Regions from separate parts of the Bacillus siamensis genome, predicted to be linked through region 2. Evidence: riboswitches for the same ligand, from Rfam matches in the RefSeq annotation. Region 2 holds a riboswitch; each other region holds the start of a gene.
The links. Region 2 has a riboswitch for thiamine pyrophosphate ahead of thiC (phosphomethylpyrimidine synthase ThiC). Riboswitches for the same ligand answer to the same signal wherever they lie in the genome.
Positions count from the first base shown of each region.

Region 1: it holds a riboswitch for thiamine pyrophosphate, as region 2 does, so the genes downstream of both, thiT (energy-coupled thiamine transporter ThiT) here and thiC (phosphomethylpyrimidine synthase ThiC) in region 2, are expected to answer to the same signal.
Region 3: it holds a riboswitch for thiamine pyrophosphate, as region 2 does, so the genes downstream of both, ABDB98_RS07895 (acetylornithine deacetylase) here and thiC (phosphomethylpyrimidine synthase ThiC) in region 2, are expected to answer to the same signal.
Region 4: it holds a riboswitch for thiamine pyrophosphate, as region 2 does, so the genes downstream of both, ABDB98_RS06865 (ECF transporter S component) here and thiC (phosphomethylpyrimidine synthase ThiC) in region 2, are expected to answer to the same signal.

Region 1 is NZ_CP155579.1:2,891,910-2,896,841, forward strand. Features, by position in the region: rRNA gene ABDB98_RS14235 (23S ribosomal RNA) at 1-430, opposite strand, end outside; rRNA gene ABDB98_RS14240 (16S ribosomal RNA) at 605-2,154, opposite strand; TPP riboswitch at 2,584-2,684, shown strand; gene thiT (energy-coupled thiamine transporter ThiT) at 2,784-3,365, shown strand; gene ABDB98_RS14250 (flotillin family protein) at 3,396-4,925, opposite strand.
Region 2 is NZ_CP155579.1:848,126-853,057, reverse strand. Features, by position in the region: gene ABDB98_RS04420 (ABC transporter substrate-binding protein) at 1-48, opposite strand, end outside; gene ABDB98_RS04415 (FbpB family small basic protein) at 45-230, opposite strand; gene ABDB98_RS04410 (FAD-binding oxidoreductase) at 484-1,839, shown strand; gene thiC (phosphomethylpyrimidine synthase ThiC) at 1,883-3,655, opposite strand; TPP riboswitch at 3,778-3,888, opposite strand; gene ABDB98_RS04400 (Type 1 glutamine amidotransferase-like domain-containing protein) at 3,938-4,636, opposite strand; partial or broken gene ABDB98_RS04395 (Na+/H+ antiporter NhaC family protein) at 4,726-4,895, opposite strand.
Region 3 is NZ_CP155579.1:1,538,028-1,542,959, reverse strand. Features, by position in the region: gene ABDB98_RS07910 (YggS family pyridoxal phosphate-dependent enzyme) at 1-555, opposite strand, end outside; gene pgeF (peptidoglycan editing factor PgeF) at 562-1,398, opposite strand; gene ABDB98_RS07900 (YlmC/YmxH family sporulation protein) at 1,551-1,802, opposite strand; gene ABDB98_RS07895 (acetylornithine deacetylase) at 1,863-3,143, opposite strand; TPP riboswitch at 3,217-3,325, opposite strand; gene ABDB98_RS07890 (ABC transporter ATP-binding protein) at 3,330-4,127, opposite strand; gene sigG (RNA polymerase sporulation sigma factor SigG) at 4,255-4,932, opposite strand, start outside.
Region 4 is NZ_CP155579.1:1,288,796-1,293,727, reverse strand. Features, by position in the region: gene ABDB98_RS06870 (glycosyl hydrolase family 18 protein) at 71-1,333, opposite strand; TPP riboswitch at 1,482-1,595, shown strand; gene ABDB98_RS06865 (ECF transporter S component) at 1,776-2,375, shown strand; gene ABDB98_RS06860 (ABC transporter ATP-binding protein) at 2,362-3,999, shown strand; gene ABDB98_RS06855 (energy-coupling factor transporter transmembrane component T family protein) at 3,974-4,735, shown strand; gene ABDB98_RS06850 (STAS domain-containing protein) at 4,780-4,932, opposite strand, start outside.

The DNA.
Region 1 (4,932 bases), 1.9 Mb from region 2:
GTTCCGCCGTACTCAGGATCCACTCTGGAGAGAACGAAGTTTTGACTACAGGGCTGTTACCTCCTATGGCGGGCCTTTCCAGACCTCTTCATCTACCTCGTTCCTTTGTAACTCCGTACAGAGTGTCCTACAACCCCAAGAGGCAAGCCTCTTGGTTTGGGCTGATCCCGTTTCGCTCGCCGCTACTCAGGGAATCGCATTTGCTTTCTCTTCCTCCGGGTACTTAGATGTTTCAGTTCCCCGGGTCTGCCTTCTCATATCCTATGTATTCAGATATGGATACCACTCCATTACGAGTGGTGGGTTTCCCCATTCGGAAATCTCCGGATCAAAGCTTGCTTACAGCTCCCCGAAGCATATCGGTGTTCGTCCCGTCCTTCATCGGCTCCTAGTGCCAAGGCATCCACCGTGCGCCCTTTCTAACTTAACCGTTAAAAAGAATCACTACGTGATATCTTGCATTACAATTGAATGTGAATTACTTCTGTTATCTAGTTTTCAAAGAACATTATCTCGAAGAATCGAATGATCCTTCAAAACTAAACAAGACAGGGAACGTTCTGTTTATAAGACCCGAGGTCTTATATTCCGTTAAAATCCTTAGAAAGGAGGTGATCCAGCCGCACCTTCCGATACGGCTACCTTGTTACGACTTCACCCCAATCATCTGTCCCACCTTCGGCGGCTGGCTCCATAAAGGTTACCTCACCGACTTCGGGTGTTACAAACTCTCGTGGTGTGACGGGCGGTGTGTACAAGGCCCGGGAACGTATTCACCGCGGCATGCTGATCCGCGATTACTAGCGATTCCAGCTTCACGCAGTCGAGTTGCAGACTGCGATCCGAACTGAGAACAGATTTGTGGGATTGGCTTAACCTCGCGGTTTCGCTGCCCTTTGTTCTGTCCATTGTAGCACGTGTGTAGCCCAGGTCATAAGGGGCATGATGATTTGACGTCATCCCCACCTTCCTCCGGTTTGTCACCGGCAGTCACCTTAGAGTGCCCAACTGAATGCTGGCAACTAAGATCAAGGGTTGCGCTCGTTGCGGGACTTAACCCAACATCTCACGACACGAGCTGACGACAACCATGCACCACCTGTCACTCTGCCCCCGAAGGGGACGTCCTATCTCTAGGATTGTCAGAGGATGTCAAGACCTGGTAAGGTTCTTCGCGTTGCTTCGAATTAAACCACATGCTCCACCGCTTGTGCGGGCCCCCGTCAATTCCTTTGAGTTTCAGTCTTGCGACCGTACTCCCCAGGCGGAGTGCTTAATGCGTTAGCTGCAGCACTAAGGGGCGGAAACCCCCTAACACTTAGCACTCATCGTTTACGGCGTGGACTACCAGGGTATCTAATCCTGTTCGCTCCCCACGCTTTCGCTCCTCAGCGTCAGTTACAGACCAGAGAGTCGCCTTCGCCACTGGTGTTCCTCCACATCTCTACGCATTTCACCGCTACACGTGGAATTCCACTCTCCTCTTCTGCACTCAAGTTCCCCAGTTTCCAATGACCCTCCCCGGTTGAGCCGGGGGCTTTCACATCAGACTTAAGAAACCGCCTGCGAGCCCTTTACGCCCAATAATTCCGGACAACGCTTGCCACCTACGTATTACCGCGGCTGCTGGCACGTAGTTAGCCGTGGCTTTCTGGTTAGGTACCGTCAAGGTGCCGCCCTATTTGAACGGCACTTGTTCTTCCCTAACAACAGAGCTTTACGATCCGAAAACCTTCATCACTCACGCGGCGTTGCTCCGTCAGACTTTCGTCCATTGCGGAAGATTCCCTACTGCTGCCTCCCGTAGGAGTCTGGGCCGTGTCTCAGTCCCAGTGTGGCCGATCACCCTCTCAGGTCGGCTACGCATCGTCGCCTTGGTGAGCCGTTACCTCACCAACTAGCTAATGCGCCGCGGGTCCATCTGTAAGTGGTAGCCGAAGCCACCTTTTATGTCTGAACCATGCGGTTCAAACAACCATCCGGTATTAGCCCCGGTTTCCCGGAGTTATCCCAGTCTTACAGGCAGGTTACCCACGTGTTACTCACCCGTCCGCCGCTAACATCAGGGAGCAAGCTCCCATCTGTCCGCTCGACTTGCATGTATTAGGCACGCCGCCAGCGTTCGTCCTGAGCCAGGATCAAACTCTCCGATAAATGGATCACAGACTAAGCTCACTGCATCCTGCAGTAACGTCTGTGTGATCTGCATCGTGCAGACCTTAGTTTGACTGACTACGCACATCGCTGTGCGATTTATTTAAAACTTTGAATTAACAGGTACGTTTTGTCTTGTTTAGTTTTCAAAGATCATTACCGCTTGTTGAAGCAGCTTTATTATCTTACCACTTAGCTTCTTTTATGTCAACAACTTTTTTCAAATCGTTTTCGAAGCTTTTTGTTTTGTCTGCTGTTCATCAGCGACGTTTAATAATATAACACCCTTTTAAAAGTATGACAATAGTTTTTTTAAAAAAAGTCCCTGTTTATTTTCATTCATACTTATTTCAGTTTCTCTTCTATAGAAAGAATGCTGTCTTGTGGTTTGGTATATTTTCTTGTATAGTAAGATTGAACTAAATACTTGATGACCACAAGGGGAGCATTAAAGCTGAGAGTGAACGTTTTGTTCTGACCCTTTGAACCTGTTAGTTAACGCTGGCGTAGGGATGTGGCAAAGCCAAATGAATTGCAGTTTTGTAAGCAGCGCGCGGACCTTTTCCCATCCTTCCCCGCCCTGCTTTTTTGTTTATCCTTGATACGGTTGTCTGACCAGGGGGAAAACTATGAATCATTCAACACAGCTTGTGCGCTTAATAGAAATAGCGATTATGACCGGAGCGGCCGTCATTCTGGACATTGTGTCAGGTATGTTTCTCCGTATGCCACAAGGCGGATCAGTCTCTATTATGATGATTCCGATTTTTTTGATTTCATTCCGCTGGGGAGTGAAGGCCGGGCTTACGACAGGCTTTTTAACAGGGATTGTCCAGATCGCCATCGGCAATTTGTTTTTGCAGCACCCGGTGCAGCTATTTCTTGATTATATCGCGGCGTTTGCAGTTCTCGGTTTCAGCGGCTTGTTTGCTTCCGGTGTCCGTGAAACGGCATTGGCTAAAAAAAGAGGCGCATTAACGGTGTATGTGATAAGCGGCGTTTTTATCGGCAGTGTGCTGCGGTATGCGGCACATGTGATCTCCGGAGCGGTCTTTTTCGGAAGCTATGCTCCGAAGGGCACTCCGGTCTGGATTTATTCGCTCGTCTACAACGCGACTTATATGATTCCTTCTTTTATCCTTTCAGCCATTGTCCTTATCTTATTATTCATGACGGCGCCGCGGCTTCTTGAATCCAAGCGGGCAAATTGAAACAGCAGGCGGGTTATGCCTGCTGTTTTTTTATCCAGAGCTGCGTTCTTTCTTCGAATCGCTCAGTTCTTTTGTAAGTTCATTTATGCTTTGTTTTATGTTTCCTTTGCCTGAAAAATTCTCAATGATCTCTTTTACATTGATTCCGGAAGATGCTTTTAAACTTTCCTGAAGACCGGCCATTAAATTGGTTGCATAGCCCGTGACTTTATTGGCTCCGCCGTTTTCACCGCTTCCTCCCGTATCAACGACAGTTATTTTATCAATGTTGGAAAGAGGCGCCGAGACTTGCTTCGCATACTCAGGCAGCATTTTCACAATCATATCGAGGATTGCGGCCTGCCCGTATTTTTCGAAGGCTTCAGCAATTTTCTCTTTAGCTTCCGCTTCCGCAAGACCTTTCAGGCGGGTGACTTCCGCTTCGGTTTCTCCTCTCGCCTTTTCAGCCTCCGCTTTAGCAAGACCGTCAATTCTCACGCGTTCAGCTTCCGCTTTGGCCATCGCTTCAATACTATACTGTTCGGCATCTGCTTCTGCGAGCTGCTTCGCCTTTGCAGCTGCGGCCGCTTGTTCTACCGAATAACGGTCGGCATCGGCCTTTTTCTTCACTTCAGAGTCATACTGGCGCTCACGGCGGAGAATTTCTTTTTCTTCCAATTCAATCTGCTTTTGCCGCTCAATAATTTTAATCTGCATTTCCTGCTCTGTCACCTGCTGGCGGGCTTTTGCTGTTTCGAGGTCATATGCCTGGTCGGCATTGGCTTTTGCTGTGTCCTGCTCTCTTCTGTATTCCGCCATTTTCAGCTGATTGATTTTTTCCGCTTCAGCTATTTCCGTCGCCCGCTCCAGCTCTGATTTTTTTGCGTCCTTATCAGCCGCCGCGCGTTTAATTCTCGTCTCTTTATCCGCTTCTGCCGTGGCAATGTCCGCATCCCGCTTGACTTGGGCGATTCGCGGCTTACCTAATGATTCTAGATAGCCATTTTTATCGCGGACATCTTTAATCGTAAAGGAAACGATCATCAGTCCCATTTTGGCAAGATCCTGAGACGCAACCCGCTGGACTTCCTGAGAAAACTTTTCCCTGTTTTTATAAATTTCTTCAACGGTCATGGAGCCGAGGATGGAACGCAGATGGCCCTCCAGCACCTCACGCGCCTCCTGCTCGCGGTCCTCCTTAGACTTCCCTAAAAATTGTTCAGCGGCTGTTGCGATTTCCCCGATGGAGCCGCCGATTTTTATAATGGCGGTTCCGTCGGCCATTACCGGCACCCCTTGTTCTGTATAAACTTCAGGTGTAGAGACATCAAGCTTGCTTGAAAGTAAACTGAGAGGTTCCGCCTGCTGGAACACCGGAAGCACGAACGTTCCCCCGCCCCGGACGATTTTCAGACGATTTCCGCCTTCATCAATGTGGACGTTCTTATTTCCCAAATAGCTTCCGGTTACGATAAGGGCTTCGTCAGGCCCCGCCGTCCGGTACTTCGTAATAAATACAGCAATAAGTGCGATGAGTAAAAAGAATACGATTCCGATAACGATGATAATCGGCATAGTCATAACAGTT
Region 2 (4,932 bases):
CGCGAGTATGATGCCCGTTGTTTTCATCCTCAAAATGTTCCCCTTCATTTTGATCGAACCCCCGCATGCTTTTCATCTATCTTTATATAAATCTGCTCCATCTGTTCCTCATTTCTCATAATCTCCCGTTTGTTTTTCTCCACAAGCAGTTCGAAATTCAATGTGTGTTTTCTGTACTTTTTTCGCTTTTTACTTTTTTTGCGCACATGTGATGCCTTTTTTAACGCCACTTTTCATCCCTCCGCTTTCATCCAATGGCTTTCACGCAAAAAAAGGCCCTTATCTGTTTACAAGATAAGAGCCTTCGGTGATCCGATCAGCCAACGTTTGGAAATATGTACTGACTATGTTAATTCATACAATCCCTACCTGTCAACTATAATTTAAAATATCGTTTCATTCCGGGGGTTTTCCTCATACACTCTCTTATTTTTCCGCATATGTTAGAAGAAATAACAGATCCCGATGAAAGAGAGTGAGAGTGTGGAAAAGACAACATTGACCGGGCGCATCGTCAGAAAAGATGACCCCGACTATAATGAAGCAAGAACCAATATCAATTTAAGCCTGCAAAGATATCCGGACATCATTGTGTTTTGCCAAAACAAACATGATGCCGTCAATGCACTGAGATGGGCGCGTGAGAATAACGTGCCTTTCCGCATCAGAGGCGGAAGACACAGCTACGAGAATTTTTCCCTGTTAAATGACGGGCTTGTCATTGATCTCAGTGAAATGAAGAAAATAAGAGTGAATAAAGATAAGCGGCTGGTCTCGATTGAAGCGGGTGCCGATTTGGGAGAAGTGTACCGGACACTCTGGCGGTACGGCTTGACTCTTCCCGCGGGAACCATTGCAAATGTGGGAATCACGGGGCTGGCGCTCGGAGGAGGAATCGGATATTTAACAAGGGCTGCCGGCCTGACTTGCGATCGTCTCCTCCAACTCGAGATGATCACAGCAGACGAAAAAGCGGGTGCTGAATTGATAACAGTCAACCGCTCAAAGCATCCTGATTTATTTTGGGCGTCTCAGGGCGGAGGCGGCGGCAACTTCGGCATTGTCACATCCATGGTGTTTAAAGCCGTGCCGATCTCGTACGTGACTGTTTTTTCTGTCACTTGGGGCTGGGATGATTTCGAAGAGGTATTTAATACGTGGCAGCGCTGGGCTCCATTTACAGATAACCGGCTTACTTCATCCATTCAGTTTTGGCCTAAAGAAGTCAACCGCATAGAAGCGCTCGGCCAATTTATCGGAACAAAAAATGAGCTGAAAGAACTGCTGGCTCCGTTAATGAAAGCGGGAAACCCGACAAGCGGCATGGTCAAGACAGTTCCGTTTATCAGAGCGGCAGCCTTTTTTAACAGCCCGGGAGGCAATGAGCCGCAAAAGATGAAGCGGTCAGGCTCCTTTATTGAAAAACCATTGTCCACACGCGCAATTTCTGCTTTAAAATACTACTTGGAGCACGCTCCGAATAAAAACGCCAGTGTCTGGCAGCAATCTCTCGGCGGGGCGGCCGGACGGATCGCTCCGGATCAAACGGCATTCTACTATCGCGATGCCATCATTGCCCAGGAATATATAACAAACTGGACATCTCCTGAAGAGGAAAGACAAAACATCCGCTGGATCGAAGAGCTGAGAATGTCTCTTTCAAGAGAAACGATGGGGGATTACGTAAATTGGCCTGATATAGACATCAGAAACTGGCTGCGGACATATTACGGAGGAAATGTCGACCGCCTCCGCCAAGTCAAAACGAAGTATGACCCGGAAAACGTATTCCGCTTTGAGCAGAGCATTCCGCCGTTTCGCCGGTCACCGTTTTTCTAAAAAAAGATGAAGATGGACACACTCCATCCTCATCTTTTCTTTTTTATTGATATAAATGGCTTCCCTTCTCGACAAACTCTTTTGCTTTTTCTTTTAATCCTTCATTGAGGGCATCGTCTTCAGTCAGACCGTTTTCTTTCGCATAATCGCGAATATCCTGAGAAATTCTCATGCTGCAGAACTTCGGGCCGCACATCGAACAGAAGTGAGCCGTTTTTGCGCCTTCAGCCGGCAGCGTTTCATCGTGATATTCCATTGCTCTTTCAGGATCAAGCGACAAATGAAATTGATCGCGCCACCGGAATTCAAACCGCGCCTTAGACAGAGCATCATCCCGGATCTGAGCACCCGGATGCCCTTTGGCAAGGTCTGCCGCATGGGCCGCGATTTTATACGTAATGACTCCCTCTCTTACATCATCACGATTCGGCAGGCCCAAATGCTCCTTCGGCGTGACATAACAAAGCATCGCCGTCCCGTACCAGCCGATCATCGCCGCGCCGATCGCCGAAGTAATATGGTCATAGCCCGGAGCGATATCAGTCGTTAATGGGCCGAGTGTATAAAAAGGCGCCTCTTTACAAATTTCCAGCTGTTTGTCCATGTTCTCTTTAATTTTATGCATCGGCACATGACCCGGTCCTTCGATCATCACTTGCACATCGTGCTTCCACGCGATTTCCGTCAATTCTCCGAGAGTCTCCAATTCCGCAAACTGCGCTTCATCATTAGCATCCGCAATCGAGCCGGGACGCAGCCCATCTCCAAGAGAAAATGCAATATCATACGTCTTCATAATTTCACAAATTTCTTCAAAGTGCGTGTACAGAAAGCTTTCCTGATGGTGAGCCAGGCACCATTGCGCCATAATCGCCCCGCCGCGGGATACGATTCCCGTCGTGCGTTTGGCCGTTAACGGGACGTAACGAAGCAATACGCCGGCATGGATGGTGAAATAATCCACGCCCTGCTCCGCCTGCTCAATCAATGTGTCTCGATAAATGTCCCACGTTAAATCCTCAGCGATGCCGTTTACTTTTTCAAGCGCCTGGTAAATCGGCACCGTCCCCACAGGTACGGGGCAATTGCGGATGATCCATTCACGTGTCGTATGAATATCTTTCCCGGTGGATAAGTCCATCATCGTATCGGCGCCCCAGCGAATCGCCCACGTCATTTTTTCAACTTCTTCTTCAATAGAAGATGTAACAGCCGAGTTGCCGATATTGGCATTGATCTTCACATGAAAATTCCGGCCGATAATCATCGGTTCACTTTCAGGATGATTAATATTTGAAGGAATGATCGCCCGGCCGCTGGCTACCTCGTCTCTGACAAATTCGGGAGACACATGCTCGCGAATTGCGATAAACTCCATTTCCGGCGTAATGATGCCTTTTCTCGCATAATGCAATTGTGTCACATTTTTCCCTGCCTTGGCCCGCAGCGGCTTCCGCTGTAAACCGGGATATTCGGCGGCACGGCCCTCTTTTTTATAGCCGTTGTCCTCAGGCTTCACGGTCCGTCCGTTATATTCCTCCACATCGCCGCGCTTTGTAATCCACTTTGTGCGGAGCGGCTTCAGACCTTCATGAATTTGAATTTGTACATCCGGGTCTGTATACGGTCCGCTCGTATCATAAACACGGACCGGCGGATTCTCCTCTTCCCCGAACGCCCCCGTTGTCGGACTAAGGCTGATTTCCCGCATCGGCACTCGTATGTCAGGCGAAGAACCCTTTACATAAACCTTTTTACTGCCTGAAAAACTCGACATAATAGAAATGTTCGCTTGCTGTACTGATTGATTTTGCATACAAATCTCTCCCTTATCCATTTGAATAACAGAACCAAGCTCAGCACCAGCACAAAAAAACCGGATTCATTGGAGAACCCGGTTTTGCAGTCAGAAAGAAACTATTATTGTTTTCCTCAACAATAATAAAACCTTTACTTCCCCACGCTGGTACGAACCAGATCAGGTCCAAAGGGTTAAGAAGCCGCCGCTTCTCTCTCAGCCCGCTCAGACGGGCACCCCCAGTAACTATTAATTTCGGTTTCATCGTAACATAATTTGCATAGAAAAAAAAGTATATTATCAAGATTCAGATAACAGAGTGACTGGAAGCTCTGTTTCCCTTACGCCTTCTTCAGTATCAAAAACCCTGTAACCTTTTGCTGTTTCCCGGGAAGAGACAGACCGGAACAGCTGACCGTTTTTATAATGAAGCGCAGCGCCGTCATCAGCGGCATAGCCCTCCTGAAGTTTGTTTTCTGAAATCAGACGGTGATACACCGGCCGGCGTTCCGCTTCTCCGTCATAGTGAGGACAAAAGCTTCCAGGCAAAAACCCTAAAGCTTGCAACTCTCTCAAATCTCCTGTTGAATCTGTCACTCCTTCTTCAAACCAGCAAATCGCCCCGGCGCTGAGACCAGCCAAAATCACGCCGTTCTCCCAAGCCTCACGCAGAATAAGGTCAAGCCCCCATTCTTTCCATAAGACAAGCATATTGCGCGTATTGCCGCCTCCGACATATATGATATCTTTCTTCATGAGAAAGGACCTGAGGTCAGAACACGGCGGTTTAAACAGCGACAAGTGATCCGGCTGACACTCCAGCTTTTGAAAGGCCTGATAAAACCTGCCGATGTAATTCTCCGAATCTCCGCTTGCCGTCGGCAAAAAACAAACTTTCGGCTTTGAGCGCACCGACTGCTCTAAAATATATTGATCCAGCACAAGATGATCCGGCTCCATGGAAAACCCCCCGCCGCCCATTGCAATAATCTGCTTCAACGCCATCACCTCTTTTTTCTCAAGTATAACAGCTCATTAAAAAGGCGTATTCCGTTTTGGATACCGCCTTTAAAATCCTTTTCGCATTGCTATCTAAAAAATGAAAAGACACCGTATAAAATAACAAAGATCCCCGCAGCAATAAGTGCTGGAACAAGCTTCGAACGAGCATATTTCACAACATGTTCCGCTGGCAAACACGGCCCCGACCGCTAATAATAAACTGGTATGGGATCTGAACCGCCAGCGTTACCCCGAGTAAGATATAACCGCCCGCAGGCTTATCATTTTTCACA
Region 3 (4,932 bases), 690 kb from region 2:
CAGCTTTTGCACCTGGTCCCTCAGATCACGCAATTGCCGGAAACAGGCTCTGATTGTTTCTGTATCGTCTGTCAGGGGAGCCATCGTCATCAGGCCCTCTACAGAAATGTTTCTAAACTCAGAAAGCTCTCTGATAAAGGGGATGACCTCCTCTGTTTTCAAACCGTGCTTAGACGGCTCAAGCGAAGTATTCACCTGCACAAAACAGCGAACCGCATGCTGCGCCCGTTTTTCAATTTCTTTAGCCAATGACAGTCTGTCTAAGGAATGTATATAAGATACACGGTCAACGACGGCCTTCACTTTTCTGGACTGAAGACTGCCGATAAAGTGCCACACGGGGCTGCCTTTGATGACATCCTGCTTACGGATAAGCTCGGCATCCCGGTTTTCTCCCAGACTTGTAATACCGGCATCCACGGCCTCTTGAGCCCTTTCGGCTGATACGTATTTTGTAACCGCGATGACGGTTACATCTTCGGGGCTTCGGCCCGATCTTTTACATGCTTCGTTTATTCTTTCGTTTATATGTCGTAATTGATCAGCAACACGCAAGATAACTTATGCCTCCTTCATTCCGATAAAGGACATCATGCGTCCCGTTTTTCCTTTGTCGCGGCGATGTGAAAAGAATAGTTCACGCTCTTGTTCGGTGCATAAACCGCTGACTGAAATGTTTTCTTCCGGAATGCCGCAATGTATCAGAAGAAGGCGGTTGACCTCTTTTAAATCAAGCTGGTACCGGCCTTTTTCCGTTTCGCGTATGGCGGATTCTGCGGAAAACGGCAGCGCCCGGACTTCATTGATGACGCGGTCGTCGACGGTATAGCTGTCCGCGCTGATGGACGGACCGATGACGGCCTGAATATCTGTTAAGCGGGAGCCTTCTTCGTTTACCCAGCGTTCCGTCATGATGCGCCCGATTTGTCTGACCGTCCCCTTCCATCCGGCATGGGCAGCGCCGATCATGGATTTCACCGGGTCATAAAAATACAAAGGCACACAGTCTGCAAAACACAGGCCCAAAAAAAGATCTGTATCTTTCGTATAGAGCCCGTCAGTCCCGCGGAATGCGGAGGAATAGTCTCTCGCCCCTTTTCCTTTATCTCCCGCTGTCACGCATCGGACGCGGTTTTCATGTGTCTGATCGGCGAATACCCAGGAATCCAGATCAGTACCGCATAAGGACGCTATGATTTCACGGTTTTTCACAACATCATGAGCTTCGTCCCGGACGTGCAATCCGGTATTTAATGACTCATACGGAGGATTGCTGACACCGCCGTTTTTCGTTGTGAATCCGGCGATGACCTTTGTGTTATGCTGATTCACACGGTTCCAGTCTTCTATCATGAGTGCCGAGGGGGTGGTAAAACTAAACGGGTGATATGTATTCATGAAGATCCAACCTTTCGACAAACATTAAAAAGCGAATTTCCCACTCATTTTAACACAATTTTAAGCATACGTTTAGCGGCTGATTGAAAAATGAGATAAATAAATGTGCCGGAAACATTGAGATTTCCGGCTTTTTACAAGTAAAGGGAGGATTATGCTCCCCCCTTTGGTTCGTTTACACGCACTAAGATGACATCTTCCCCAATTTTAACTATATTTCGCCAAGGAATGATCATTTCCTCTTCTTTTCCGAAAAAACCGAGAACTTTTCCGCTGCCGCCTAAAATAATCGCCTGAATTTTTCCCGTTGTCACATTAATATCAATATCACCGATGCTTCCGAGTTTTTTTCCGTTCGACACGTTTACTACATCTTTTATTTGAAATTCAGATATGCTGATCATTTGTATCACGCCCTTTGCCCGTTCTTTTTCCTATTATATGAGCGGCCGGGCTGAACCTTGTCACATCGGGCAATCTTTTTTGCGGCTGCACCAGGTGTGGATAAATCTCAGCATGATTTTCGTATAGTCCATCAGCTCATCGACGGACACTTCTTCGTTTACGGAATGGGCGTTTTTTAAATCGCCGGGTCCGTATATGACGCTCGGAATCCCGGCATGATAAAGCCATCCTCCGTCTGTTACGGTTTGGGAAACATCGATGACGGGCTCCTGTTGTTTGACGGCTGAGTGCGATTCCGCCAGAACAGAAACGGCCGGATGGTCCGGGTCGATTTCCAGCGCAGGGAACACCTCTCCTCTGTCTTCAATCATGGAAGACCCGCCCCATTTGAACACCGGCCTGTTTTCCCTGAGCCACAGATCACCGTCAGAGACACGATTGATATAGTCTTCGATTTCTGCCGCAGCTTGTTCGTGCGTTTCGTTCGGGTAAAAGTGGACGGTAATCCATAATCGGCATTCATCGGCGACAAACGCTGCGTGCCTTCCCCCTTCAATAAGGGCGGGGTTGATCGTATTGGTGCCTGGTGAAAAGCCGGGATAGCTTTTCGTTACCGCCCAGTGGCGTTCCAGCTCTCCCAAGGCAGTGATGATTTTCGCCATTTTTTCGATTGCACTCGCTCCGAATGTGCCTCCGCCCGCATGAATCATATTGCGCCTCATGCCGTCATGAAATGTTTGTTTGCTTTTCAATTCTATCCAGCCGGTGATGACTCCGCCCTGCCCTTGAATATGCAGGCTGCTCGTATCCGCGACAACCGCAAAATCCGCGTGATAGCCGCGTTTGCAGCATTCCAGCGTCCCCGCCTCGCCGACTTCTTCTCCGATCACAGACTGTACAATGAGGTCGCCCGGAAGCTCAATGCCGGCATCATGGATCAGCTTCAGAGAAAAAAGAACACACGCCAATCCGCCTTTCATATCAGCGGCGCCTCTTCCGATCAGCATGCCGGCTTTAACGAGCGGCTGAAACGGGTCAGAGTCCCAGTCTTCATCCCTGACTTCGGCTACGTCAATGTGTCCGTTTAAAATCAGGCTTTGATGCCCGCTTGAATCTGTCCCTTTTAAAACACCGACTACGTTCGGATCTTCCGGATACACATCCCACATATCGACCGAGCAGCCCATTTCTTTTAAAAATCCGGCCACCCACTTCTGAGCATCTGCTGTATTTCTTGCAGGCGGAGCCGGTGTCGGAAAGGCGATCAACCTTTCAGCAATATGTATTAAATCGCCCCGCCGTTTATCCGCCTGCTGCAGCAGCATGTCAAGCTGATTCATTGAACATCTCTCCTTTTGCTGTATTAAAAAAACCCGTTTCATCCAATGAAACGGGTAAAAACGGATTTCCCTCCGCTTTTTTTCACCGCTTCCCTCCGCCGGCATGATCCGGATCAGGTCCGTTAAGGGTTGAGACTAACATCTCTCTCAGCTGCATGTCAGCAGCACCCCCAGGGTGAATTGATTTTATTTGACGGATGATGCCGCTTTTGCACACGTTAAAAATGGACGGCCGTTGTTCCATAAGACATTGACAGGCATATCGAAAAACGCTGTAAGCCGCTCGTCAGAAAGCATGTCCTTGATTTTCCCGGCAGCGAACACCTCGCCTTGTTTTAAAAGCAGCGCCTGATCAAATACCGGCAGAATTTCTTCAGCATGATGAGTGACATAAAGGATGGACGGCGCATTTTCTTTTTCAGCGATCGACGTTATCGTATCCAGCAGCTGCTCTCTTGCCATAAAATCGAGACCCGTCACGGGCTCATCCAAAATCAGCAGTTCCGGATCAGCCATAAGCGCCCGCGCAATCAGCGCTCTTTGCCTTTCCCCCTGAGATAACGTTTCATACCGTCTGTCCGCGAAACTGATGGCGCCTAAATCCTTCAGAAGACCGATCGCTTTTTCCCTCACTTGTTCACTCGGCGTTTCGTAAAGCCCGATTGAAGCGTACGCGCCGCTGAGGGCGATTTCAAAAGCAGAATCCGCGGCATATAATTTGTGCTGAAGACCCGCTGAAACAAGACCGATTTTTTTTCTGAGCCTGTCACCGAGCTCTGTTTTGCCGAATTGATGGCCGAGCACCTGCATCTCTCCTGAAGTGGGAAAGTAATAAGAACATAACATATTCAGCAAAGCTGTTTTTCCGGCTCCGTTCAGCCCGAACAGCACCCAATTTTCGTTTTTCTCAACGCGCCAGTTGATATCTTTCAAAATCCATTGGCCGTTTCTTTTTAATGACACATTGTCCAGCTGTAAAATCATTGCAGTTCCCCCGTTTATTTGTTTCAATTTTCTTAAAACTTTTACACATTAGAATACATCACTTTTTCGCAAACGTAAACCGGCGCACGAAAAAAGCCTTTAAAACAATGTTTAAAGGCTTTCTCCGTTATTGATGGATATTCTTATTCATTTGTTTAATGGCTGCCTTTTCAAGCCTTGAGACCTGAGCTTGGGATATGCCGATTTCTTCTGCGACTTCCATTTGGGTTTTTCCCTGGAAAAAGCGTTTTCGCAAAATCATTTTTTCCCGTTCGTTCAGTCTTCTCATGCCTTCTTTCAGAGCGAGCTCCTCAATCCATTGTGTATCCTTATTGCGCTCATCGCTGATCTGGTCCATCACGTAAATCGGATCGCCGCCGTCATTATAAATCGGCTCAAACAGTGATACCGGATCTTGGATGGCGTCAAGGGCAAACACAATTTCTTCATGGGGCACTTCAAGAACTTTGGCGATTTCCTCTGCTGTCGGCTCCCTGCTTGTCTCACTGATTAACCGCTCCCTTACTTGAAGCGCTTTATATGCGATATCGCGAAGCGACCTCGAGACGCGGATCGGATTGTTATCCCGCAAATATCTGCGGATTTCTCCGATAATCATCGGTACAGCGTATGTTGAAAACTTAACATTATGGCTTAGGTCAAAATTATCAATGGATTTCATTAGTCCGATGCAGCCGACCTGAAATAAGTCATCAACATACTCTCCTCTGTTGTTAAACCTCTGAATGACGCTTAAGACAAGGCGCAGATTGCCGTTTACAAGCTTTTCCCTCGCTGAATCATC
Region 4 (4,932 bases), 440 kb from region 2:
TTTAGATTGTCCAAAAGAAGATCCGTTATCATAAGAAAGAAAAACTCTCCGAAAAAGCGGGATAATGCGGTTATATCTTTCGGATGGTGAAAAAGTTCCGCAACAGCCACGGACCCGGTTTGAAACCGAGCGTTAATTGCCACGCGCCGATCGCCTGCAGTCCGAATTCCCGCACGAGAACCATTTTTTCACTCATGCTCCGCACATCCTCGAACCATACTTCATGCGTTCTCCCATTTTCATCCGTATACCGGAAGTAAGGGGAACGATCCCTCTGAGAGTAGCGGATCACTGATTGATATTTCATGGCGGTTTCCATGGCGCGCTGATTGGAGATCGCCGATCCGATCGTCCCGGGGCGGTACGGAATCACCCAATCATATCCGTACAGCGGCACACCGAGAATCACCTTTCTTCTCGGCACCCTGCTGATGGCAAAATTGATGGTTTCTCTGACCTCCGTCAAAGGCGCTACGGGTCCCGGCTCACTGCCGGCGTGGTGCCAGTCGTACGCCATGATGAACATATAATCGACGACGGCTCCGATTCCGCCGTAATCATATCCCCTCAGCCACGGCACCGCTTCATTTGTTTTCGCCGGAACCGATATCGTTAGCGCGAGCTGATGCTCTGAGAGCCGGGTTTTTAACTGCCGGAGAAATCCTGTAAACAGGTCCCGGTCGGCTTCCCTGATCCGTTCAAAATCAATATTTACACCGCCGTATCCCTTTCTTACGGTCAGGTAGACGATATTATTGACGAGGTTCGTTCTCGCCGTCGGGTTCTGCAGGACTTGATGGGCTAATTCCGGGCTGAACCCTCCTTCTGTCAGATTCGTGATAACCGCAAGCGGCCGCACTCTGTTTTGCCATGTGGTTTCTATCGCGGTCCTGTCGTTTAAATCATTCATGATATCTCCGTTTGGGCCAAAATGATATTCAAACAAAGAAATCGCCGATGAATAGGGTGCAAAATCATTAATGAGCTCTCTGTCCGCTTCAGGTGTCCGAATGACGTAAAATTGCAGGGTTCCCGCCAAATAGTTGGAGATATCCGGAATTCTCACTTTCAGACCCGGCCGCAGCCGGTTCGGCGGAATATCCGGGTTTGCCTGCATCAGCTGCATCTGCGGCACATAAGTCTTACTTGCGATAACGGCATACGTATCATTCGGCTGAACCGTATATTCATTAAGAGGGATCAAAAGCGCCTGCCCCGGAACGATATTCGTTTCCTCAAGCCCGTTGACGCTTCTGATGCTGTCAACAGGGTATCCGTACTTTCTGCTGATGGAAAATAACGAGTCACCAGACTGCACTGTATGAACAAACATAGATGTCCTCCGTTTCCTTTTGATCAAAAGGGCTCTTCTTATCTTTATGAATGATCTTCCGGTCCGATTCCAAACTCTGTTTAGAGAAAGGCTGTTTACAAATCAGATATGATCAACTATGATGATGTCATTATAAAAAACTGTATAGGAAACGCACTAGGGGTGCTGTTATCGGCTGAGATAAAACATGCGGCAGGCGTGTTTTGATCCCTTATAACCCGATCTGGATAATACCAGCGTGGGGAAGTGCAGATTGACCGGAGCGCAGGGTTTTTTCCATGCGTTTTCGTTCTGCTGCTGCATATTCCCTCGGATATGCAGTTTTTTATTTTTCATTAAAAAACGGGGAGGACACTGCAATATGAAACTTACGATCAATCGTCTTTCGTAAAATCAACTCTTTCATACATACGACTATCCGATAAGAAAGCAGGAGATCACAATGAAAAATTGGAAAATGAGAGAAATTGTCGTCATGTCCGTCATCAGTGTTGTATTCGCTGTCGTTTATTTATTATCAACTCATGCAAGCAATATAGCGGCAGGGTTTTTCGGCCGGATGAGCTACGAACCGATTTACGGTATTTGGTTTATCGTCTCGGTGATTGCCGCCTACATTATTCAAAAACCGGGAGCGGCGCTTGTTTCTGAAATCATCGCCGCGTTTGTGGAGTGTTTACTCGGAAATCCGTCAGGGCCGATGGTGATTCTGATCGGCATCGCGCAGGGAATCGGTGCGGAAGCGGTCTTTTTTGCGACACGCTGGCGGGTGTATACCCTGCCCGTGCTCCTTTTATCCGGTATGGGGTCTTCTGTTGCGAGCTTCATTTATGACTTGTTCATTTCCGGATACTCTGTTTTGAATCCGGGTTTATTAGCCGTCATGCTTCTCATCCGCCTGGTCTCAGGTGCGCTTCTTGCCGGCCTTCTCGGCAAAGCAATCAGTGATGCGCTGGCTTACACAGGGGTGCTGAACGGCATGGCGCTCGGAAAAGAATTCAAGAAGAAAAAGAAACAGGTGAACCAAGATGCAGGCATCTGAACCCCTTCTATCGGCCCGCCGTCTTACCTTTTCTTATGAGCAGGATGAGAAGCCGGTTTTTCAAGACGTGTCATTTCAGCTCCGCAAAGGAGAACGGGTTTTATTGCTCGGGCCGAGCGGATGCGGTAAAAGCTCGCTCGCACTTTGTTTAAACGGTCTGTACCCGGAAGCCTGCGATGCAGTTCAAACGGGAACCGTTTCCTTATACGGAACACATCTTTCGGACCTGTCAGAACCCGCCGCCCGATCCATCGGCGTCGTGTTTCAAGATCCGGATCAGCAGTTTTGCATGCTGACGGTTGAAGATGAAATAGCCTTCGGTCTGGAAAATTTGCAATATACAAAAGAAGAGATGGACTCAATTATTGAGGACGTTTTGGAAAAATTAGAAATCACTCATCTGAAAACACGGACGATCGCCTCGCTGTCAGGCGGTTCAAAACAAAAGGTCGCGCTCGCCTGTATCATTGCGATGGAACCGGAACTCATTATTTTAGACGAACCGACGGCACAGCTTGATCCATATTCCGTGCGGGAATTGGTGCGGCTGATCAAAGAACTGCAGGCCAAAAAAGGCTTCGGACTTCTCGTTATCGAGCATCAGCTAGATCATTGGGCGCCGTGGATAGACAGGACGATTGTCCTTGACGGAACGGGTCAGAAGGTGATGGACGGAGAGACCGACGCGATCTTTGAAACAAAACTTGAAGAGCTGACGCAGCTCGGCATTCCGATTCCGCGGGTGATCTCATTGCAGAAGCACGTCAGCATCCCTTTTACATTGTGCAAAGAAAGACTGTTTCAGGAACCTGTACCGCCCTTTCCCGGCCCCCGGCCCGCCGCGCTTTCGGCAGAGGACGCGCTGAGTGTTCACGGGCTGTCATTCAGAAGAGGAACGGACACCATTTTTCAGGACGTGAGCTTTTCCGTAAAAAAAGGGTCAATCACCGCGATTGCCGGCCCTAACGGAACCGGAAAATCCACGCTCCTGTCCGCCGCGGCCAAGCTCATCCGCCCTGTGAGCGGAGACATCAAAATAGACGGCAGACCGGTAGATTCCTATTCGGAAAAAGAGCTTCGGCGGCTGATAGGGTATGTTTTCCAAAATCCTGAACACCAGTTTGTCACAGATTCTGTCATTCAAGAGCTGCTGTTCGGCTTTGAAAACGGTAAAGCCGCAAAGGAGAAAGCTCTTCAGCTCTTAACCCGGTTCGGCCTGAGACGCTATGCCTCACAGCATCCGTTCTCTTTAAGCCAAGGACAAAAGCGCAGGCTCAGCGTCGCCACGATGCTTATGCATCAGGTGAAAGTTTTGCTGCTTGATGAACCGACTTTCGGGCAGGACGCAAAAACGGCGCGTGAGTGCATGCTGATGCTTCAGGAGATCCAAAAGGAAGGAACGGCTGTTTTAATGGTGACACATGATATGGAGCTCGTCTCAGATTATGCCGATACGATCCTTGTGCTCTGCGGCACGAAGCTTGTGTACCGCGGAACGCCCGACTCATTGTTTTCCGATCATATCGGAATCGCGGAGCGGGCGCATTTAGCTTTGCCGCTGCGGTATGAATGGATGAAACACGACAGGAGGCGGAGAAATGAACCTGCGGCTGGAGGCTGTTAACCCGTCAATTAAGGCGGCGGCTGTTTTGTTATGCGTCATTATGCTGTCGTTTATTTATAACCCGTACACGCCTGCTTTGTTTTATATTATCATTGCCGGAGGCGTCCTCTTGGCGGGACGTGTGCCGCTTAAAAAATGGCTGCTGTTTACGGTTCCGTTTGTCATTCTTGCCTTCGGATCTTTATGGACAGCCGCCGTATTCGGAAACGTCCCGACAACCGAAAGCAATCTGTTGTTTAAGCTCGGACCGATTGCCGTCAACAGTGATAATGCGGCGCTCGGGATTTCTATCGCGTTTCGTATTTTATGTTTTTCCGCTTTGTCGATGATGTTTCTTTTCACAACCGATCCGATTCTGTTTATGCTCAGTCTGATTCAGCAATGTAAGCTCCCGCCGAAGCTTGCTTACGGCGTGATTGCCGGGTTCCGGTTTCTACCTCTTCTGAAAGATGAAATCCTGATTATCAGACAGGCGCACAGAATCAGAGGCGCGGCATCTGATTCCGGGCTGAAAGGAAAGCTCTTTGCCTTCAGGCGCTTTACCATCCCGCTTTTGGCAGGCGCCATCAGAAAGGCGGAACGCACAGCGATCGCAATGGAATCTAAAGGTTTTACAGGGAGCCGAAACCGCACGTTTTACAGAACGGTTACTGTGCGCCGCGCCGACTGGTTCTTTTTCATGCTCGTGCTCCTTTTATTCGGCGCAAGCTGTCTCATTTCACTGTTGTTTGTATAAAAACAGGCCGCCGGAGTGATTCGGCAGCCTGTTTTGTATGTATGTTACTGATGATAATTGAGAGCCTGGGCGAGGTTGGATTTAATCGTAATATCCGAGAAATTAATGCCGAGCTGTACAGCGGTTTGGGCAATTTCCGGCCTGATCCCGGATAAAGTGGACGAAACGCCGATCAGGTTCAGCGCTTCAATTAATTT